Regions from separate parts of the Micromonospora sp. WMMD558 genome, predicted to be linked through region 4. Evidence: riboswitches for the same ligand, from Rfam matches in the RefSeq annotation. Region 4 holds a riboswitch; each other region holds the start of a gene.

Region 1 (5,439 bases), 1.9 Mb from region 4:
GCGGCGAAGCAGATCAGGTTGAGCAGGAACGCCCTGCGGTCCTCGCGGCTCTTCAGCTCGCGGAGCTCGAAGACGGAGTCGATCCAGCGGAAGCAGAACTCGGCCTTGCGTCGGATGGACGGGATGTTCTCGATCGCGGCGAACGCCGCGAAGCGTTCCTTCTCGTCGGGGACGTACGTGTCGAGCAGGTTCAGGTAGAACTGGACGTGCACGGCTTCCTCGAACAGCTGCCGGGACAGGTAGAGCCGGCCCTCGGGGGAGTTGACGTGCTGGTAGAGGTTGAGCACGAGATTGTTGGCGACGATCGTGTCGCCGGTGGCGAAGAACGCGACCAGGCGGGACACCAGGTGCTGCTCGGCGGGGGAGAGCCGGGCCAGATCGGCGAGGTCGGAGTGCAGGTCGACCTCCTCGACGGTCCAGGTGTTCCTGATCGCGTCCTTGAACCGGTCGAAGAAGTGCGGGTAGCGCATCGGGCGCAGGGTCAGATCCATGCCGGGGTCGAGCAGCATGTGCCGGGTGTCGGTACGGGGTTCGGACGTCGTGGTCACTGGCAGGCCTCGCAGCTCTCGGGGTTCTCCAGGGAGCAGGCCAGCGCCTCGGCGTCGGCGGCGACGACCGGAGGCGCGACCGCCGTGGGCGCGACGGCGACGGTGGCCTGCTGGATCCGCGTCGCGGGACGCGAACGCAGGTAGTAGGTGGTCTTCAGCCCGGACTTCCAGGCGTACAGGTACATCGACGACAGCTTGCCGATGGTCGGCGCCCCCATGAACAGGTTCAGCGACTGCGACTGGTCGACGTACGGTGCGCGGGCGGCGGCGAGGTCGATGAGTGCCCGCTGGGGGAGTTCCCAGGCGGTGCGGAACAGTTTCCGCACGTCGGTGGGCAGATCGGTGATCCCCTGCACCGATCCCTCGGCGCGCTTGATCTGGTCGCGGATCTCCGGCGTCCACCGTCCCCGCGCCTTCAGCTCGCGGACCAGGTACGTGTTGACCTGGAGGAACTCACCGGACATGGTCTCGCGTTTGAACAGGTTGGACACCTGCGGCTCGATGCACTCGTAGCAGCCGGCGATCGAGGCGATCGTGGCGGTCGGCGCGATCGCGACCAGCAGCGAGTTGCGCAGGCCGTGCGCGGCGATCGCCGAACGCAGCGCCGCCCACCGCTCGGTCTGGGCGGGTTCGACACCCCACAGGTCAGGGTGCAGCTCACCGCGGGCGGCGCGGGTCTCGGCGTACGCGGGATGCGGGCCGAACCGCTCCGCCAGGCCGGCCGACGTCTCCAGGGCGGTCAGGAAGATCTCCTCCTGCACCCGGGTGGACAGCTCCTTCGCCTCGGCCGAGTCGAACGGCAGGCGCAGGGTGAACAACGCGTCCTGCAGGCCCATCAGGCCGAGCCCGACTGGCCGCCAGCGCGGGTTCGATGCCGCGGCCTGGTCGGCCGGGTAGTAGTTGATGTCGATCACCCGGTCGAGGAAGACCACCGCGGTGCGTACGGTCGAGCGCAGCTTCTCCCAGTCGACCCCGTCCCCGGTGACGTGCGCGCCGAGGTTGACCGAGCCGAGGTTGCACACCGCGGTCTCGGTGTCGCTGTTCACCTCGAGGATCTCGGTGCACAGGTTGGACAGGTGGATGGTGTTGCCCGGTACGCCGGTCTGGTTGGACAGCCGGTTCGACGGGTCCTTGAACGTCATCCACCCGTTGCCGGTCTGCGCCAGCGTCCGCATCATCCGCCCGTACAGGTCTCGGGCCTTGACCGTCCGGACCGCCTTCTTCTCGGCGATCCGGTAGGCGGCGTCGAACTCCTCGCCATACAGGTCGGGCAGCTCCGGCGCGTCGGAGGGGTCGATCAGCGACCAGTCGCCGTCCGCCTCCACCCGGCGCATAAACTCGTCCGGGATCCAGTTGGCGAGGTTCAGGTTGTGCGTACGCCGGGACTCCTCCCCGGTGTTGTCCCGCAGCTCCAGGAACTCCTCGATGTCCGGGTGCCACGGCTCCAGGTAGACGCAGGCCGCCCCCTTGCGACGGCCGCCCTGGTTGACCGCCGCGACGCCGGCGTCGAGGGTCTTGAGGAACGGCACGATGCCGTTCGACCTGCCGTTCGTGCCGCGGATCAGCGCGCCCCGGCCGCGTACCCGCGACCAGGCGATGCCGATGCCGCCGGAGAACTTCGACAGCTTCGCCACCTGGTGGTACCGCTCGTAGATCGAGTCCAGCTCGTCCCGTGGCGAGTCGACCAGGAAGCAGGACGACATCTGCGTGTGCCGGGTGCCCGAGTTGAACAACGTGGGTGAACTCGGCAGGTACGCCAGCGACGACATCAGCCGGTAGAAGCGGATCGCCTCGCCCGGCGTCCCGGACAGCCCGCAGGCCACCCGTAGCAGCCAGTACTGCGGCGTCTCCACCACCAGCCGCGACTCGGGGTGGCGCAACAGGTAGCGGTCGGCGACGGTGCGCAGCCCGAAATACTCGAACCGCAGGTCACCGACAGGGTCCACGGCGTCGTCGAGCTTGCGGGCGTTGCGGGCCACGAACGCGGCGGTGTCGTCACCGATCAGGCCCAGCCCGTGGGCGTACCGGATGGACTGGCTGAAGCTCGCCACACCCTGCCCGCGGACCTCCTTGTCCACGTACGCGGCCAGCAACCGCGCCGCCAGTTTCGAGTACTGCGGCTCCTCGCCGATCAGTTCCGCCGCCGTCTGGATCGACAACTTGTCCAGCTCCGCGGTCGTCGCCCCGTCGTAGAGACCACTGATCGTCTTCGTGGCGACCCGCATCGGGTCCACCTCGTCCAGGTCGGCCACCCACCGCTCGACCGCCTTGACGATCTTGTTGACGTCCACCGGCTCGGCGTCGCCGTTGCGTTTGCGGACCTGCATCACCTGCCGGCGCGGCTCCGGTGCGCCCGCGCCGGACGCGAGCCTCTCCTGTACGACCGTCATGACCTCTCCTCGCGCTGTCTCCGATGGCCCTCGGACGCGGGAGAACGCCAGCGGACCCGACGGACGGCAGGCCCGGCTGCTGGCGTCGGTCGTCCCGCGCGACCTCCGACCGCCGCGCGCACAGGCGCACGGCGCGCTGGCAGGTCTTCGGACTCGCGGGCCTGACCGGGGTCGCCGGTCGCCTACTGGCCGTCGCTTCCCAGGCCCGATCAGGCCCAGTGCTCGATGACGGCGGTCGTTCCCACTCACCGCTGCGGGGCAGTCCCGGACTCGCACCGGGTTCCCTCTTGCCTCGACCGCCCCTGCGGGAACGGCCGAACCAGCTGCGGGGAACACCATATATGCCGACACCGTCGAGCAAGCAACACTAGATGTCGCGTCGGCGTGTCAGCTTCGTCTCACCCGATCATCCACCTCTCCCGGCGGCCACCGGCCCGGTTGGGTAGCGTCCCGGTCATGAGTGAGGACACCTTCCGCTCCGTCGAGATCGAGCGCACCAGCGTCGGGCAGTACGTCGCGCGGAACGTCCGCGGCGGATCGCTGCCGATGGGCGCGGGTGAGGACGCCAGCTTCACACCGGTGGAGCTGCTTCTGGCGGCCATCGGCGGTTGCACCGCGATCGACGTGGACCACATCACCAGCCGCCGCGCCGAGCCGACCCGGTTCACCGTCAAGGTCAGCGGCGACAAGGTCCGGGACGAGACCGGAGGGAACCGGATGCGGAACCTCACGGTCGAGTTCACCGTGGAATTCCCGATGGACGAAGACGGCGACAAGGCGCGTGCGGCGCTGCCCCGGTCGCTGCAGCAGTCGCACGACCGGCTCTGCACCGTCTCCCGTACCGTCGAACTCGGCACCCCCGTGTCGACCGTCGACGCTTCCGGCCGAGCCGGGAACTGACGCTACGGCCGCCCGGGATATCGCGGCTCGTCGTTGCTCCCCGGGACGCCGGCCGGTGACACGGTGGGGGAGCGGCTCTCCGCGTTCCTTACCGCAGTTGCGCGTGGCCCTGCTGGCGCTCGCCCGCCATCACGGACCGCCGGTGGGCCTCGACCGCCCGTTGCCAGAACATTTAAGTATGTTTATAGTTCGATTGCGATGCGCCGCGGCGCCGTCCCGATGCCGGCCGCGCGAGCCGTTCGGGCGACGTCTCCACCGGAGGACCTGTGAAGCTGAACGTCAGGAATCTCGTCCTGGCGGGCGTCGTCGCGGTCATGGCGGCGGTCCCCGTGGCCGTCGGCGCCACCGCGGCCGCGGCGGCCACGCCGACCGCGACCTTCGTCAAGACCTCCGACTGGGGATCTGGTTGGGAGGGCCGGTACACCATCACCAACCGGGGCGGCAGCACCCTCGACTCCTGGCGCGTCGAGTTCGACCTGCCGGCGGGTACCAGCGTGGGCTCGTACTGGGACGCGTTGATGACCCGGGACGGGCAGCACTACAGCTTCACCAACCGGTCCTGGAACGGCACGCTCACTCCCGGCACTTCGGTGACGTTCGGCCTTCTCGGCAACGGGTCCGGCAGCCCCACCGGTTGCCGGCTCAACGGCCAGCCGTGTGACGCGACCCCACCGCCGACGACGAGCCCACCCCCGCCTCCACCGACCACCGCGCCTCCCGCCAGCACGCCGGTGGCGGCGAACGGACAGCTCCAGGTCTGCGGACGGCAACTGTGCAACCGGAACGGCAAGCCGATCCAACTGCGGGGGATGAGCACGCACGGCCTCCAGTGGTACGCCAACTGCGTCACTCCCGCCTCCCTCGACGTCCTCGCGCAGGAGTGGCGGGCGGACGTCCTGCGGATCTCGATGTACGTCCAGGAGGGCGGCTACGAGACCGATCCGCGCCGCTTCACCGACCTGGTCCATCACTACATCGAGCTGGCCACCGCCCGCGGCCTCTACGCGATCGTCGACTGGCACATGCTCACCCCCGGGGATCCGAACCACAACCTGTCCCGGGCCCGTACCTTCTTCGCCGAGATCGCCGACCGCCACCGCGACAAGACGAACGTCCTCTACGAGATCGCCAACGAGCCGAACGGCGTCAGCTGGAGCGCCGTCAAGAGCTACGCCGACCAGGTCGTCCCCGTCATCCGCCAGCGGGATCCGGAGGCCGTGGTGCTCGTCGGAACCCCCGACTGGTCGTCGCTCGGTGTCTCCGGGACCGGTGGTGGCGTCGACACCATTGCCGCCAACCCGGTGGCCGCGACCAACATCATGTACGTCTTCCACTTCTACGCCGCCTCGCACGGCGACCGGTACTACGACACGTTGGCGCGCGCGGCGGACCGGCTCCCGATCTTCGTGACCGAGTTCGGCAGCCAGGAGGCCTCCGGCGACGGTCCGAACAACTTCACGATGACCCAGCGCTACCTCGACCTGCTGGCGAGCAGGAAGATCAGTTGGGTGAGCTGGAACTACTCCGACGACTTCCGCTCCGGCGCGGTCTTCACCGGCGGCACGTGCGGCAGCGGGCAGTTCAGCGGTACGGGCCGGCTC
Region 2 (5,439 bases), 1.8 Mb from region 4:
GGCGCACGGGCTGAGCGTCTTCGTCGCCGACGCGGACGACCGGGTCCTGCACACCTACTCGACGTACGGCCGCGGTCTCGACGCGGTGCTCACCACCTACCACTACCTGGACCTGACGCCGCTGGGCCGGCAGCGGTACGTCAACGAGTTCCCCCACCACGACCGGTACGAGGGGGTCACCGCGAACGCCGGGCACTGCCACTGACGGCACGCCGGCCCCGGCCCGGCCAACCGGCCGGGCCGGGGCCGCCGGCCCGGGCGGGCGTCGCGGAGTGCGCACATCACGAGATGACGGTCGCGCCGCCCCGGTGTGACGATCCGGGGGTCGTTCGCCTACCGCGATCAGGAGGCCACCGCCATGAGTACCGGCTTGTCGATCGTGCTGTTCCCCGTCGCCCTGGGCATCGTCATGCTCGGTCTCGGGCTCACCCTCACCGTGGACGACTTCCGTCGCGTCGTGACCTACCCCCGGGCCGTCCTCGTCTCCCTGGTCTGCCAGATGCTGGTCCTGCCGGTCATCTGCCTGGGCCTGGTGGTCGCCGCCGGCCTGCGCGCGGAGCTGGCGGTCGGGATGATGCTGCTCGCCGCCTCGCCCGGCGGCAGCACGGCCAGCCTCTACAGTCACCTGTTCAAGGGCAACGTCGCGCTCAACGTCACCCTGACCGCCGTCAACTCGGTGCTCGCGCTGTTCACCCTGCCCCTGATCGTCAACCTGTCCGTGGCCGCGTTCATCGGCTCGGACAGCTCGATCGGCCTCCAGTTCGACAAGGTCTTCCAGGTGTTCGCGCTGGTCCTCATCCCGATCTCGATCGGGATGGCCGTCCGCCGGCACCGTCCCGACTTCGCCGCGCGCATGCAGCGCCCCGTGAAGATTCTCTCCATCGTGGTCCTCGTCGTGGTGCTCACCGGCGCGGTGATCGGCATCAAGGACGAGCTCGCCGCCGCCGTCGGCGCCGTCGGCCTCGTCGCCCTGCTGTTCAACCTGGTCAGCCTGGCCATCGGGTACGCGGCGCCGCGCCTGTCCGGCGTCGGGCACCGGGAAGCCGTCGCGTCCTCGTTCGAGATCGGCATCCACAACGCGACCCTGGCCATCACGATCGCGCTGAGCCCGGCCCTGCTCGGCAACAACGACATCGCCATGCCGCCGGCCATCTACGGCACCGTGATGTTCTTCACCGCCGCCGTCTTCGGATTCGTCGCCGCCCGCCGTCCCCACGCCGACGCCACCCACCGGCAACGAACCACGGCGGCGTGACCGCAGCCGGCAACCGGTCCCGCCGCCTCGCGGTGGAGCCGGCCGGCACGGTACGTCCCGGCGGCGCCCACCCAGGGCAGGATGGACGTGTGCACATCGAGCCGGTCGACTGCGCGCCCGAGCAGGCGTTTCCGCGAGCGATCCTGCGGCAGCGCTGGGACGATCTCACCTTCCTGCACTGGGCGGTCGCACCGGATCTGGTGGCGCCCCTGCTGCCGCCCGGCACCCGACCGGACATGATGGACGGTTCGACCTACGTCGGTCTGATCGGCTTCCGCATGGTGGGGCTGGGCCTGGGCCGAGGGCCGGGGGTGCCGTACTTCGGCACCTTCTGGGAGACCAACGTGCGGCTGTACTCGGTCGACGACACCGGCCGGCGTGCCGTGGTGTTCCGCTCGCTCGACGCGTCCCGGTTGGTTCCGGTGCTGGTCGCCCGGGCGACACTGCGGCTGCCGTACCTCTGGTCGGCGATGCGCCTGGACCGCGATGGTGACCGTCTCACGTACCGGCTCCGGCGCCGCTGGCCCGGTCCGGCCGGCACGACGAGCCGGATGGCGGTCCGGGTGGGCGAGCGGGTCGTCGACCCGACCCCGCTGGAGCACTTCGTCACCGCCCGGTGGGGTCTGCACACCCGGGCGTGGGGCCGCACCCTGCACCTGCCGAACTGGCACCCCCGCTGGCCGTTGCACCGGGCCGAGCTGCTGCATCTGGACGACGAGCTGGTCACCGCCGCCGGGCTTCCGCCGCCGACGGCGCATCCGGTCAGCGTGCTCTACTCGCCGGGTGTCCCGGTCCGGTTCGGCCCACCGGTCGGCCTGCGGAGCTGACCGTCACGGCCCCGCCGGGTCGGCGCCGGCCGTCGGCTCCGCGTGGGCGAGGAGAGCGGCCAGCTCGGCGGGGGAGTGGGGTCGGGCCCTCGGCGGTCGGCGAGGCCACAGTTGACATTGTGGCGTCGCCGACCGTAGCGTCCGGGGCGACGATGTGTGCGGAAGCCGGTGCAATTCCGGCACGGTCGCGCCACTGTGACCGCGTCCACCCGGTAGGCAAGGGGTGACGCGGAAGTCAGACCCGCCACCGTCACTGGAACCCGTTGTGGGACGCGTGATCCCGAGGAGGTTGCCCGTGTCCAGCCCGTCTTCCGCCCTGCCCCGCCCGGTCACCCCGCCCGTCGCCATTCCGTGGCGTGAGCTGCAGCCGTGGCTGCTCTTCGGCACGGTGCTGGCCCTCGTGCTGCTCTACTTCGTCGGCACCGAGCAGGGTGTCTTCCAGGTGGTCAGCGGTGCGAACGTGCACGAGTTCGTGCACGACGGCCGTCACCTGCTCGGCTTCCCCTGCCACTGACGGGCGGGTCCGAAACCATGCTGTCACCCCGCGCCCTGCTCGTCCGCGGCATGCTCGCCGGCCTCGCCGCCGGACTCCTGGCATTCGTGTTCGCCTACTTCGTCGGTGAAGGTCCGATCGACCAGGCGATCGCATTCGAGGAGGCCAACGCCGCACCGGAGCCGGCCGTGGCCGGCGAGCCGGAGGGCATCAGCCGGACGGTGCAGAGCACCGTCGGCCTGCTCACCGCGTCGCTCATCTACGCCGTCGCCCTCGGCGGGATCTTCGCGATGGTGTTCGCCGCCGCCTACGGGCGGATCGGTCGGTTCGGCCCGCGGGCGACCGCGGTGCTGGTCGCGCTCACCGGGTTCGTGGTGGTCGCGCTGGTGCCGTGGCTCAAGTACCCGGCCAACCCGCCGGCGACCGGCGACCCCGACACCATCGGTCGACGCACCTCGCTGTTCTTCCTGATGATGGTGATCGCGCTCGCCGGGGTGGCGCTCGGCGGATACCTCGGCCGAGCGCAGGTCGCCCGGCTCGGCACCTGGAACGCGGGCCTCGTCGGAGCCGGCGCGTTCGTCCTGGTCGTCGGGCTCGCGCTGGCGCTGCTGCCCTCGATCGAGGAGGTCCCGGAAGGCTTCTCGCCGATCCTGCTCTGGAACTTCCGGCTGGCGTCGCTGGGCACCCAACTCGTCGTGTGGACGACGCTCGGTCTGGTCTTCGGCCTGATGGCCGAGCGGGGCGCACGCCTGTCGCGGCAGCCGGTGCCCGTGGCCGCCGGCCGGTAGGTGGCAGCGCCGCCGCGACCGCCGTCCGAACCACGCGACGCCCGGCAGGCGCTGGCGGCGGCCTCCGTGCTGGGCCCCTTCTTCGCCTGGTCCCCGTGGTCCGACCGGGCGGGCTGGCGGCCACTGACCGAGCTGCTCGACGGCGACGTCCTCGCCGAGCGGGTGGACGCGGCGGCCACCACGCTGCGTACGCGGTGCGATCTGCCGGCGGACGCCGTACCGGTGCGCGTCGTCGCGTCGGTCACCTTCCTGGGCCTGGCGGCGCGGCTGGTGTCCCCGCCGCTCGGGGCGGCTGTCGTGGGTGGTGCCCTGCCGCTCGCGGGCTCGGAAGACCTCTGGTGGCGTCCACCCACAGCCGGGCCCTGGCCGCTCGCGCACGGCCCGCTCGACGTGCTGCCCACCGGTGACCTGGACGATCGTTCGGTCTCGGCGGCGCTGGTCGAGACCGCGGCGCAGGGCCCGGTGCGGCTGCTGCTGGACGCATTCCGAGCCCGGTTCCGACTGTCACCGCAGGTCCTGTGGGGCAACGTCGCCTCCGCCCTGGCGGGCGCTGCCGGGGTGCTCGCCGATGCCGCGCCGGCGCACGCCGAGCGGGCCGGCGCGGTCCTGGCGGGGGCGCTGGAGCTGCCGCCGCTTGCCGGCACCGGCACCCTGGTCCGGCCGGATCCGAACCGGGTCCGGTGGTTCCTGGTGCGGCGAAACTGCTGCCTCTACTACCGCATTCCGGGCGGCGGAACGTGCGGTGACTGCGTGTTGACGTCCCCGGCTCAGCGGTGGCGGCACTGGCGGTCGGTACTGGCCGGGCCGGCGAAGCCGCCGGCGTGAGCCGCTGAGGCTCACCGGCGGCCCGGTCAGGACCGGGACGGTCGGGCGGCCCACTCGGCGGCCACCCGGTGCGGGTCGCCGGTCCGGAACTCCGGCGGCTCGTGCAGCAGGAAGTCCCGGTGGCTGATGTTCCAGGCGTACGCCCCGGCCATGGCGAAGACCAGCACGTCCCCCACACCGATCGGCCCCGCCGTGGTCGACCGGGACAGGACGTCCCTGGGGGTGCAGAGCTGCCCGACCACGGTGACCGGCCCGCCGTCGGTGCGGGCACCGTCGGCGTCCCGCCGACGGTGCACCGTGAACGGTTGCGGATGCCCCTTCGCCGCGGGCGTGCGCAGGTGGTGCGTGCCGCCCTCCACCACCACGAACCACTCGCCGTGCGAGCGCTTCACGTCGACCACCTCGGCGAGGTACGCCCCGCAGTAGGCGGTCACCGACCGCCCCGGCTCGACGCGCAGCCGCAGCCGCGGGTGTGCGTCGAGGACGTCCGCCAGCGCCCGGCTGTAGCCCACCCAGTCGAACCGTGCCGCCGGGTCGGCGTAGTCGACGGCCATGCCGCCGCCCACGTCGACCTCCGCGGCCCCCACCTCGGCGACCGACCAGCGGACCACGGCGGCGGCGACCGCCCCGGCGAGCGCGGCGTCCAGCCCGCTGGCCAGGTGGGCGTGGACGCCCCGCACCTCGACGCCGGTGGGCGGACGGCGGACGCACTCCACCGCGTCGGCCGGGTCCATCCCGAACGGGCTGGGCCCGCCGCCCATGACCAGGCTCGCCCCGGGGGCGGCCACCGGGAGGTTCACCCGGAGCAGCACCCGGGCGGACGTGCCCGCCGCGGCGGCCAGCGCGCCGAGGCGGCGCAGCTCGGCCGGCGACTCGACGTGGACGCGGTCCACCCCGGCGGCCAGGGCGGCGGCGAGGTCCTCGTCGGTCTTGCCGGGCCCGGCGTACGCGGCCGGCACCAGTCCGGGCAGCACCTCGGCCATCCGCCGCAGCTCGCCGCGGCTGGCCGTCTCGAACCCGTCGACGACCGGAGCGAGGGTCCGCAGCACACCCGGGTCCGGGTTCGCCTTGACGGCGTACAGCAGCTCGACCCGGCGCGGCAGGGCGGCCCGGACGGACCGGACGTGCGCGGCCAGCCCGTCGAGGTCGTGCACGTACACCGGCCGGGTCACCGCGGTCCACCGAACGGGTTCGGCACCGGCACGAACGGCGCGGCGCGGTCGGCGTCGCGCCGCCACCGGACCAGGAGGT
Region 3 (5,439 bases), 1.5 Mb from region 4:
TGGTGCGGTCCAGCCGGGGCACCAGTTCGGTGGCGGCGAAACGCAGCACGGCGGCGGCGTCCGGGACCGGCCGGCCGGTGACCTCCTCGACGACGGCATCGGCCTTGCCGGCGTCCCAGCCGAGCGTCTCCATGCCGACCACGAGCCGGCGGGCCAGGCCTTCGACGAGGTCGACGGCGTCGGCGGCGGTGACGGCCGGCCCGTCGACCGCCTCGGTGAGCGCCGCGGGCAGCGCCACCCGCTCGCCCGGCGACGCGAGCAGCGCCTGCTCGTCCAGGCCGTAACCGGCGGCGAGCGCCTGGCGCAGGCCGGGCAGGGCGCGGGCGCCGCCCCAGACCTGCGGGGCGCGCAGCACGGCGAGCACCAGGTTGACCCGCGCCTCGCCGGTCGGCGCGGCGGCCAGCACGTGCAGGCCGTCGCGGATCTGCACGTCCTTGACCTCGCACAGGTACCCGTCGAGGTGCAGCACGAAGTCGTCGAAGTCGTCGGCGGCCGGCATGTCGGCCTGGTGCAGGTCGTGGTGCAGCTCGGCGGCCCGCACCAGGTCCCAGATCTGCCCCTGCACCACCGGCACCTTGGCCGGGTCGAGGGCCTGCACGGTCGCGTACTCGTCGAGGAGCTGTTCCAGCTTCGCGAGGTCCCCGTACGTCTCGGCGCGGGCCATCGGCGGCACCAGGTGGTCGACGACGACGGCGTGGGCGCGGCGCTTGGCCTGCGTACCCTCCCCGGGGTCGTTGACGATGAACGGGTAGACCAGGGGCAGGTCGCCGAGCACGGCGTCCGGGGCGCAGTCGGCGGCCAGCCCGAGGCCCTTGCCGGGCAGCCATTCCAGGGTGCCGTGCTTGCCCAGGTGCACCACGGCGTCGGCGCCGAAGCCGCCGTCCGCGACCGGCGCCGACAGCCAGCGGTACGCGGCCAGGTAGTGGTGGCTCGGCGGCAGGTCCGGGTCGTGGTAGATGGCGACCGGGTTCTCGCCGAAGCCGCGGGGCGGCTGGATCAGCAGCGCCACGTTGCCGAAGCGCAGCCCGGCGAGCACGATGTCGCCGCCGTCGGTGTACAGCTCACCGGGCGGCTCACCCCAGTGCTCCCGCATCGCCTCCCGCAGCTCCGCCGGCACCTCCGCGAACCAGCGCCGGTACGTCTCCCCCGGCACCCGCGCCGACGCGGCGGCGAGCTGCTCCGGGGTGAGCCACTCCACGTCGTGGCCGCCCGCGGCGATGAGGGCGTGGATGAGCGTGTCCCCGTCGTCGGGGACCGGCGCGTCGCCCAGGTGGTATCCGGCGTCGGCGAGGGCGGTGAGCAACCGCACCGCGCTGGCCGGGGTGTCCAGGCCGACGGCGTTGCCGACCCGCGAGTGCTTCGTCGGGTACGAGCTGAGCACCACCGCGAGCCGCTTGTCGGCGTTCGGCACGTGCCGCAGCCGGGCGTGCCGCACGGCGATGCCGGCGACCCGGGCGGCCCGCTCCGGGTCCGGCTCGTACACCGACAGCCCGTCGGCGTCGATCCGTTTGAACGAGAACGGCACGGTGACGATCCGCCCGTCGAACTCGGGGATGGCCACCTGCATGGCCGCGTCCAGCGGGGACAGTCCGGCGTCGCTGCCGGCCCACTGCGCGCGGGTGCTGGTGAGGCAGAGCGCCTGGATCACCGGTACGTCGAGGGCGGCGAGCGCGCCCACGTCCCAGGCGTCCTCGTCGCCGCCGCCGGAGGCGTCGGCGGCGACCGCGCCACCGGCGGCGAGGACCGTGACCAGCAGCGCGTCGCAGCGGGCGAACAGTCCCAGCGGTCCGGCGCCGGCGGTCAGCCCGCGCAGCGAGCCGCAGAAGATCGGCAGGGCGTTGCCGCCGGCCGCCTCGACGGCGTCGGCGAGGGTGTCGACGAACGCGGTGTTGCCGGCCAGGGCGTGCGCCCGGTAGAAGACGATCCCGATGGTCGGCCGGTCCGGGTGGGCCGGCCGGTCGCCGTGGATCCCGTACGCCGGTGTGGGCGCGGGCGGGGCGAAGCCCTCGCCGGTGAGCAGCACCGTGTCGGACAGGAACCGGGCCAGCTGCGCCAGGTTCTCCGGACCGCCTTCCACCAGGTAGGACAGGGCCTCGGTGGCCACTCCGGACGGCACCGTGGAGACCGCCATCAGGTCCGCGTCCGGCACGCTCTCGCCGCCCAGCACGACCGTCGGCACGCCGGAGGCGAGCACCGCGGCCAGGCCGTCCGGCCACGCCGCCCGGCCGCCGAGCAGGCGTACGACGGCCAGGTCGGCGCCGTCGACCAGCGCCGGTACGGCGTCGGCCGCGACCCGGGCCGGGTTGGCCAGGCGGTAGTCGGCGCCGCTCGCGCGGGCGGCGAGCAGGTCGGTGTCGGCGGTGGACAGCAGCAGGATGGGCACGAGGGGGCTCCGGAGAGTGACGCCCGCCCCCCGGGGTGAGGCCGGTCGGGCTGGGGGCGAGGGATGGCTGCTCGGTCAGCGGATGCGGTGGGCCGGCGCGCGGCGCGACGGTGCGCCGGGGCCGGCGGCGAGCGGGCTCGTCAGGCGCGTGGTCGGCGCCGACCGGCCCGGCCGGTCAGGGCGAAGCGACCGGCCGGGCCGGTCGGGGCGACGCGTGCGGAGCGGCTGGGCGTCCGGGCGGGGCGGCGGCGGGCGCGTCGGCACGCGCGGAACGGATACGACGATCGTCGTCGATGGCGGGGACGCTGCGCGTCATCGGGTCCTCCTCGGGTGTCCACGCCCTGGGGTGCACCGACGGCCGAAGTATCCTGGCTCCCGGATCGACGCTCACCCCCGGCCTTCCAACCGCGCACGCGCGGCCGTGACTCGCGAGGGGGGATCGCTCCCCGGTGACAGTGGCGGGACCGCGCCGGAATCGCACCGGCTTCCTTCACTGCCGTCCGGCCGCGAATGCTGCCACACCTCCGACGGCCGGTCAACGCGGCCCACACGTGCCCGACGGTCCAGCTAGGATCGGTGTGATGGCGGACACCGACGGGGCGGCGAGCCCCGCCATCGAGTTCCATCACGTCGCCGGTCGGGTGTGGGCGACCCCTTTCGACCCGGATCCGGCCTGGGTCCGGCCCTCCGTCGCACTGGTCGCGGACGAGCGCGGCAGCGTGCTGGTCGACGCGGGCCAGAGCCCGGCGCACGCCGCCGAGATCCAGGTGGCGCTGCGGGCCGCCGGGCTCCCGGAGCCACGCTGGCTGGTCTACACCCACCACCACTGGGACCACGTGTGGGGCGCCTGCGCCTGGCCCGGCGTGGAGATCGTCGGCCACGTCACCGGCGCCGACCTGCTGCGCGCCGAGGCGGCCCGCCCGTGGAGCACCCGCTACCTGCGGGAGCAGGTCCGCGCCAACCCGCGGCTCGGGCCGAGCTTCCGGGCCCGGGCGCTCGCCGTGGACTGCTGGGACGACTTCGCGGTCCGGCCGCCCACGCGGACGTTCACCGACGGGCTGGACCTGCCCACCGGCGTCCTGGTCCGGCACGTCGGCGGCCACCACGCCCCCGACTCGACCGTGGTGGTCGACCCGGCCTCGGGCGTGCTGCTCCTCGGCGACAGCTGGTACCCGCCGCCGCTGCACCTGCGCTCGCCCGACGACGGGCCGGACCTGGCCCTGGTCCGCCGCCTGCTCACCGACGACGTCGGCTGGTACGTCTCCAGCCACAGCCCGACGATGACCCTCGACGAAGCGCGCGCCGCCGTCGCGGGGTGAGCGCCGGCGGGGCCGGCAGGACAGGCCCTAGCGGGCACGGCGCTCCGGGTGGGCCCGGTTCCAGGCCCGCATGCGCTCCGGGTACCCGGTCTTCGCGGCCTCGTACAACGGCAGGGCGAGCCGGTTCGCGAGGGCCGCCGCCACCCGGGGCGACCCGGTCCGGCGACGGATCCACTCACCGTCGTGGGCGATCGCCACCACCGTCGTGTTCGTCGCGGTCGTCTCCGGTTCCAGGTAGAACTCCACCCCGGTCCGGCTGGCCACGAACGCCTCCAGCGCCGCCAGATCCTCGCGGGTGGCCTCCCGGTCGAGCTTCGTCGCCGGTCCCTCGGACCCCCGGGTACGCGACCGCCGGCTGAACCAGCCCATGTGCGGCTCCCTCCCTCGGCGAACCTCCAGTTCAGCACGGTTTTCTGGCAGTCTCCTGCGAGCCCGGTGTGAGCCCCCTGGGCTAGGGCCTGGGCTAGGCTCGCGCGGATGCGCGAAGCGACCATGGACGCGGCACGGGACAACGCCGCCTGGTGCGACCTGGTGTGCCGCACCCACGGCCTGACCGGGGTGACCGACGCGGACGCCTGGTCGGTGCCGCGCCGCTCGCCGACCTGGTACCCGGACGCGGTCACCCTCCGCCCCGGGGTCGACGCCGCGACGCTGCTCGGCCGCATCGACGCCGGCCCGGGCGCGTCGGTCAAGGACAGCTTCGCCGATCTCGACCTCGCCCGGTTCGGCTTCCGGGTCCTGTTCGACGCGCACTGGATCCACCGACCGGCCGCCGCCGTCCACCGCCCGCCCGCCGCGCCGACGGCCGGCGCCGCCTCCGCTCCGCGGGTTCCCGCGGCACGGCCGGGCTCGCCGCTGACCCGGGTCACCACACCCGGGGGATTGGCCGGGTGGGCGGAGGCGCACGGCGGCGGGCCGCTGTTCCGCCCCGCCCTGCTCGGTGACCCGCGGGTCACCGTCCTGGCCCGCGTCGACGCGGGCGTGGTCGCCGGCGGCGCGGTCCTGCACCACGGTGGACGGGCGGTGGGCGTCTCCAACGTCTTCGCCCGCGCCGTCCCGCCGGAGGAGGTCTGGGCGGGCCTGCCGGGCAGCGCCGCACTGGTCGGCTACGAGTCGGGCGACGACCTGGCCGTCGCGCGATCGGTCGGCTTCCGCCCGGCGGGCCCACTGCGGGTCTGGCTGCGCGACTGACGCCGGCCCGGGCCGGGTCCGGCCGCACGACCGGGCCCGGCGCTCACCGCGACGGACGTCGGTCTCCGCGGCCGGACCGGGCTCGTCGGCCGTCAGTCGGCGGGTCGGCGGGTCACCGGCACCAGCGCGAGGGTCGGCAGCAGCAGGATCGGCACGACGAGCAGGGCGCGCAGCGTACCGACCCGGTCGCCGAGCAGGCCCAGCAGCGGCGGGCCGGCGAGGAAGGCGGTGTAGCCGATCACGGCGACCACGCTCACCCGGGCGGGGGCGCGGTCCTCCTCGTCGGCCGCCGCGCTCATCCCCACCGGGAAGCCGAGCGACGCGCCGAGCCCCCAGAGCGCCACGCCCACGACGGCCACCGGCCCGGAGCCGCCGAGCACCGCGATGCCCGCGCCGAGCACGGCGAGCAGGATCGTCGCGGTCAGCACGCGTACCCGGCCCCACCGGTCGAGGGCGAGGGTGCCGAGGGTACGGCCGAGCGTCATGCCCACGACGAACACCCCGAACACGGCGGCGCCGGCCGCCTCGCTGAGGTCGTACCCGTCG
Region 4 (5,439 bases):
CAGCTGACTGTCATCGATGCCCTGCGGGCCACGTCGCCGTAGATGATGGGCGGACGGACGCAGCGGGAGCCGTAGGACTGCACCCAACCGTGCTCGGTGGCGGCGAACCCGTCCAGCTGCTCGCCGAAGTACTGGACCATGTCGTTGCGTTCCGGCTCGCCGTGCACGAGCACGTCCAGGCCCAGCCGCTCCTGGAACCGGATGACGTGCTCCACCTCGGCGCGCATCCGCTCGGTGTAGGCGGCGTCGTCGAGGCGGCCGGCGCGGTGCTCGGCGCGAGCCTTGCGCAGCTCGCCGGTCTGCGGGAACGAGCCGATGGTCGTGGTCGGCAGGGGCGGCAGGCTCAGCCGGGCCTGCTGCGCCGCCGCACGCTCCGGGTAGGCGCCACGCTGCCGGTCCGTGGAACGCAGCGCGGCGAGCCGGCCGCGTACGGCTTCGTTGCGCCACGTCGCCGGAGTGGGCGGTAGCCGCTCGGGCAGGGACGTGGTGCCGTTGCGCAGGGCACGACTCAGCAGGACGACCTCGTCGACCTTCTGCCGGGCGAAGGCCAGCCGCTGGCGTAGCGCCGGGTCGAGCGCGGTCTCGGCGGACAGGTCCACCGGCACGTGCAGGAGCGAGCACGACGAGGACACCGCAACGTGGTCGGCGAGCCCGGTGACGACGGCGCCGAAGGCGACCGCCGCGCGCAGATCCGTACGCCAGATGTTGCGGCCGTCGACGAGACCGGCGACGATCGTCTTGCCGTGCAGCGGACCCGCACCGGCGAGCCGCTGCAGGTTGCCGGGCCCGGCGACCAGGTCCAGACCGACCGCTTCGACAGGTGTGTCGAGCAGGGCCGGCAGGGCGTCCCCCAGATCACCGAAGTAGGTGGCGACGAAGATCGCCGGCCGTTGTTCCACCGCGCACAGCCGGGTGTAGGCCTCCCGCAGCGCCTCGATCTTGGCGGCGCTCCGGTCGGCGACGTAGCCGGGTTCGTCCAGCTGCACCCACTGCACACCGGCGGCGGCGAGGGAACGCAGAAGATCGGCGTACACGTCGACCAGATCGGTCAACCGGTCGAACGGTTCGCCGCCCGGCTCGGTCGGCTTGGCCAGCAGGAGGAAGGTGGCCGGCCCGACCAGCACCGGGCGGGTCAGGACACCCAGGTCGCGCGCCTCCCGGTACTCGTTCAACGCCTTGGCGGGATTCGCGGCGAAGACCGTCTCGGGGCCGACCTCCGGGACCAGGTAGTGGTAGTTCGTGTCGAACCACTTGGTGAGCTCCAGCGCTGGCTCGGTGTCGGCGCCGCGGGCCATGGCGAAGTAGGTGTCCAGGTCGGACAGGCCGAGCCGGGCGAACCGGTGCGGGATCGCCCCGACGGCGACGGCGGTGTCGAGCAGGTGGTCGTAGTAGGAGAACGTGTTGGACGGGATCGCGTCCAGGCGCGCGTCACGCAGCGTACGCCAAACCTCCACCCGCAGTGCGGCAGCGGTCTTCGCCAAATCCTCGGCGTCGATTCTGCCCGCCCAGTAGGCCTCGACGGCCTTCTTCAGCTCACGGTTGCCGCCAATACGCGGGTAACCGAGCACGGTGCTCTGACCGAATGCGGTACTCATGGGATCCTTCCCTCGAAGTGCCCGAGGCCGTGCGGGAGGGCAGGGAGGGAAGGGGTACGGCGACGTACCGGCTTCCGCCCCGGCCGTCCCGAGAGACCGTCGGCGGCACACGCCGGGTGGCGTGCGCGGTGCGGGCAGGTCTTCGGACTCGCGGGCGTGACCGGTACGGTCGCCTACTGGCCGTCGCTTCCCAGACCTCGCGGTCCAGTGCTTGATGACGGCGGTCGTTCCCACTCACCGCTGCGGGGCAGTCCCGGGCTCGCACCGGGTTCCCTCTTACGACGCCGTGCGCATTGTGGACACGGCGAACCAGCACCGTTGTCTATCGTATGGGGCGATGAGCGATTGTGGCCGGCGCGTCCGTCCTGCGGGACGGCGCGCCGTCGCGGCAGCGGGATGTCCGCGCGCGACGAGAAGGTGACGGATGGGCCAGAAGATCGACAGGGTCGCGGTGGTGGTGGACGGCGCCGACTGGGTGGCGGTACGGCCGGAGGACTTCGACCGCTTGGACGCCTCCCGCCGCCAGGTCGGCGCCCGCGCCGCCCGGGCGACCCGGCTGGAGCACGAGTTGCGGGAGGCGCGGGCCCGTCTGGCGCGGATCGAGGAGATCCTCGCCGACGCGAGCCCGGCCGACTGCGTCTGTGAGCGTCTCACCGCAGTGCTGGCCGACGATCCGGCCGCCCACCGCCGACCACTGGTCAGAAGCCGTCGTCGACGGTGACGCCTACCGCCCGTGGCCTTCCTGCCGACGCACGACGCACGGGATGAGGCCCTGATCGGCCTGCGTCCGCGGGACGTCTCCACCCGACGATCGGAGATGGCGTTCGTCACCGTGACGAGGCGACGGCCGACAGGCTAGGGTGACGCTGCCGTGGTGTTCGGGAAGCCGGTGCGATGCCGGCGCGGCCCTCGCCACTGTGATCGGGAAGTCCGCGGCCCTCGTCGCTTGCGAGGTCACTGGGCGCCACGCGCCTGGGAAGGCCGGCCACGGACGTACCTCCCGTCAGCCAGGAGACCGGCCACGGCACAGCGATGACCCGTCCACGAGGTGCTGGAAGGCGGTCCCGATGCGCGTGCGCGCGATGCGGCCCACCCTGTCCCGGCGCGTTGCCGCGCCACTGTCCATCCTGCTCGTCCTGCTCGGCGGTTGCGCCACGGACGACACGCCCACGGCCGGGGCGTCGGCCGCGCCGGTCACGGTGACCAACTGCGGCACCCCGGTCGCCGTCGCCGCGCCGCCGAAGCGGGCGGTCACCCTCAACCAGCCCGCCACCGAGATCATGCTGGCGCTCGGTCTGGGCGACCGGTTGGCGGGCACGGCGTACCTGGACGACGCGATCCTGCCCGAGCACGCCGCCACGTACGCCTCGATTCCGGTGCTGTCGGAGAAGTACCCGTCGAAGGAGGCGCTGCTCGACGCGGAGCCGGACTTCGTCTACGCCTCGTTCCACAGTGCCTTCGGAGACGAGGGCGTCGGCGACCGCGCCGCGCTCGCGGGACTCGGCATCGGTACCTACCTGTCCCCGGCGGGCTGTCCGAAGCAGCACCGACCGGCCACGCTGACCGTCGACGACGTCTTCGCCGAGATCCGGGACGTCGCCGCCGTCTTCGGCGTGCCGGAGCGGGCCGAGAAGCTCATCGCCGACCAACGGGCCCGGATCACCGCGGCCGCCGCCCGGCTCGACGGCGCGGGCCAGGTGTCCGTGCTGTGGTGGGACGCCGGCACGGACGCGCCGAGCGTGGGTGCCTGCTGCGGCAGCCCCAACATGATCATGTCAGCGGCGGGGGTGCGCAACACCTTCGGTGACCTCGCCGGAAGCTGGGCCGACACCAGCTGGGAGACGGCCATCGAGCGGAACCCCGATGTGATCGTGCTGGTCGACGCGAGCTGGGACGCCGCCGCCGCGAAGAAGGCGTTCCTGACCCAGCACCCCACGCTGAAGAACCTGCCCGCGGTGGCCGGACAGCGGTTCGTCGTCATCCCGTTCTCGTCGACCTCGGCCGGCGTGCGCGTGGTGCAGGGGATCGAGACGCTCGCCGAGGGAGTGGTACAGCTTCCCGGAGCGGACCGCTGAGCCCCATGGCGGCGCGCACCGCCGAGACCGGCCACCCCGTCGGAACCGGCCGGGATGCCGGGCCGGCAGCAGCCGCCGCTGCCGTCCGGTACCGGTTCGGCACCGGGACGCTGCTGGTCCTGCTGCTCGCGGGCCTGGTGGGGTCGATCGGTGCCGCCGTCACCGTCGGGCCGGCCGACATCTCGGTGTCGACGGTGTGGGCGGTGGTGGCCGACCGCCTGGGTATCGTCGACGCCGACGTCCCGCTGCTGCGCGAGCACATCGTCTGGCGGCTACGCCTACCGCGGGTGCTCGGCGCCGCCGCGGTCGGGGCAGGACTGGCCGCGGCCGGCGCGGTGATGCAGACCGTCACCCGCAATCCCCTGGCTGATCCGTACCTGCTCGGGGTCTCCTCCGGGGCGTCCCTCGGCGCGGTGGCGGTCCTCGTCGTCGGCCTCGGCGGCGGGGTCGCCGCCCTCACCGGGGGCGCGTTCGCCGGTGCGCTCGCGGCGTTCGCCGTCGTGGTCGCGGTGTCCGGCCGGCGGGCCGCGCTCGCCCCGACCAGGGTGGTGCTGGCCGGGGTGGCCGTCGCACAGCTCTGCGCGGCCGCCACCTCGTTCGTGGTCACGTGGGTCGCCGACCCGCACGCCACCCAGAGCCTCACGTTCTGGCTCTCCGGCTCGCTGGCCCGCGTCGACTGGACCGCCGTGGCGTGGGCCGTACCGGTCCTGGCCGTCGTGCTCGTCCTGCTGGCGGCCCACGCCCGCGCGCTCAACGCCTTCGCCTTCGGCGAGGACGCCGCGGCGACCCTCGGCGTCGCGGTCACCCGGGTGCGCTGGCTGCTGCTCGTCGCCACCGCGCTGCTGACCGCGGCGCTGGTCGCCGTCAGCGGCGCGGTCGGCTTCGTCGGGTTGATCCTGCCGCACGCCGTGCGGTTCCTCACCGGCGCCGACCACCGGCGGCTCCTGCCGGCCGTCGTCCTCGCCGGCGCGATCTTCCTGGTCTGGGTGGACACCGCCGCGCGGACCCTGTTCGAACCCCGGGAACTGCCGGTGGGCGTGCTGACCGCGCTGCTCGGCGTACCCGCCTTCGTGGTGCTCCTGCGCGGACGGGAGGTACGCGGCTGATGCTCAGCGTCACCGGCGTCTCCTGGGCGGTCGTCGCCCGACGGATCCTCCACGACGTCACCTGCGCGGTTCCGGCGGGCAGCCTCGTCGGGCTGCTCGGCCCCAACGGCTGCGGCAAGACGACCCTGCTGCGCGTCGCCGCCCGCCTCGCCACACCCCACGCCGGGCAGGTGACGATCGACGGCGACGACGTCGCCACCCTGCCCCGGACCACCCTCGCTCGCCGGGCCGCGCTGCTCGCCCAGCACGCCGACACCGACCTCGACCTGACCGTCATCGAGGTCGTGCTGCTGGGCCGTACCCCGCACCGCCGCTCCCGGTGGTCCGACAGCGCCGCCGACCGCGCCGCCGCCGCCGACGCGCTGGCCCGCGTCGACCTCGACGGGTACGCCGACCGCCGGTGGCACACCCTCTCCGGTGGGGAACGGCAGCGGGCGCAGCTGGCTCGCGCCCTGGCCCAACAACCACGCCTGCTGCTGCTCGACGAACCTACGAACCACCTCGACATCGGCCACCAACTGCACCTGCTGCACCTCGTCCGTCGCGCCGGCATCACCACCCTCGCCGCGCTGCACGACCTCAACCTCGCCGCCATGTTCTGCGACACCGTGGTCGTCCTGGCCGCCGGGCGGGTCGTCGCCGCCGGTCCGCCCGCCGAGGTCC

The links. Region 4 has a riboswitch for cobalamin ahead of ACN26Y_RS27635 (ABC transporter substrate-binding protein). Riboswitches for the same ligand answer to the same signal wherever they lie in the genome.
Region 1: it holds a riboswitch for cobalamin, as region 4 does, so the genes downstream of both, ACN26Y_RS18830 (ribonucleoside-diphosphate reductase subunit alpha) here and ACN26Y_RS27635 (ABC transporter substrate-binding protein) in region 4, are expected to answer to the same signal.
Region 2: it holds a riboswitch for cobalamin, as region 4 does, so the genes downstream of both, ACN26Y_RS19365 (CbtB domain-containing protein) here and ACN26Y_RS27635 (ABC transporter substrate-binding protein) in region 4, are expected to answer to the same signal.
Region 3: it holds a riboswitch for cobalamin, as region 4 does, so the genes downstream of both, cobN (cobaltochelatase subunit CobN) here and ACN26Y_RS27635 (ABC transporter substrate-binding protein) in region 4, are expected to answer to the same signal.

What each region holds. Positions count from the first base shown of each region.
Region 1 is NZ_CP186061.1:3,924,252-3,929,690, forward strand. It holds gene ACN26Y_RS18825 (ribonucleotide-diphosphate reductase subunit beta) at 1-509, opposite strand, end outside; gene ACN26Y_RS18830 (ribonucleoside-diphosphate reductase subunit alpha) at 545-2,938, opposite strand; cobalamin riboswitch at 3,059-3,277, opposite strand; gene ACN26Y_RS18835 (OsmC family protein) at 3,395-3,838, shown strand; gene ACN26Y_RS18840 (cellulase family glycosylhydrolase) at 4,105-5,439, shown strand, end outside.
Region 2 is NZ_CP186061.1:4,053,020-4,058,458, forward strand. It holds gene ACN26Y_RS19350 (DUF899 domain-containing protein) at 1-205, shown strand, start outside; gene ACN26Y_RS19355 (bile acid:sodium symporter family protein) at 359-1,255, shown strand; gene ACN26Y_RS19360 (YqjF family protein) at 1,345-2,082, shown strand; cobalamin riboswitch at 2,186-2,345, shown strand; gene ACN26Y_RS19365 (CbtB domain-containing protein) at 2,378-2,596, shown strand; gene ACN26Y_RS19370 (CbtA family protein) at 2,614-3,363, shown strand; gene ACN26Y_RS19375 ((2Fe-2S)-binding protein) at 3,430-4,188, shown strand; gene ACN26Y_RS19380 (alanine racemase) at 4,215-5,360, opposite strand; gene ACN26Y_RS19385 (IucA/IucC family protein) at 5,357-5,439, opposite strand, start outside.
Region 3 is NZ_CP186061.1:4,307,129-4,312,567, reverse strand. It holds partial or broken gene cobN (cobaltochelatase subunit CobN) at 1-2,389, opposite strand, end outside; cobalamin riboswitch at 2,745-2,874, opposite strand; gene ACN26Y_RS20550 (MBL fold metallo-hydrolase) at 2,965-3,702, shown strand; gene ACN26Y_RS20545 (hypothetical protein) at 3,730-4,071, opposite strand; gene ACN26Y_RS20540 (hypothetical protein) at 4,180-4,893, shown strand; gene ACN26Y_RS20535 (MFS transporter) at 4,986-5,439, opposite strand, start outside.
Region 4 is NZ_CP186061.1:5,829,109-5,834,547, reverse strand. It holds gene metE (5-methyltetrahydropteroyltriglutamate--homocysteine S-methyltransferase) at 1-1,595, opposite strand, end outside; cobalamin riboswitch at 1,712-1,924, opposite strand; gene ACN26Y_RS27640 (hypothetical protein) at 2,020-2,316, shown strand; cobalamin riboswitch at 2,451-2,633, shown strand; gene ACN26Y_RS27635 (ABC transporter substrate-binding protein) at 2,663-3,670, shown strand; gene ACN26Y_RS27630 (iron chelate uptake ABC transporter family permease subunit) at 3,676-4,776, shown strand; gene ACN26Y_RS27625 (ABC transporter ATP-binding protein) at 4,776-5,439, shown strand, end outside.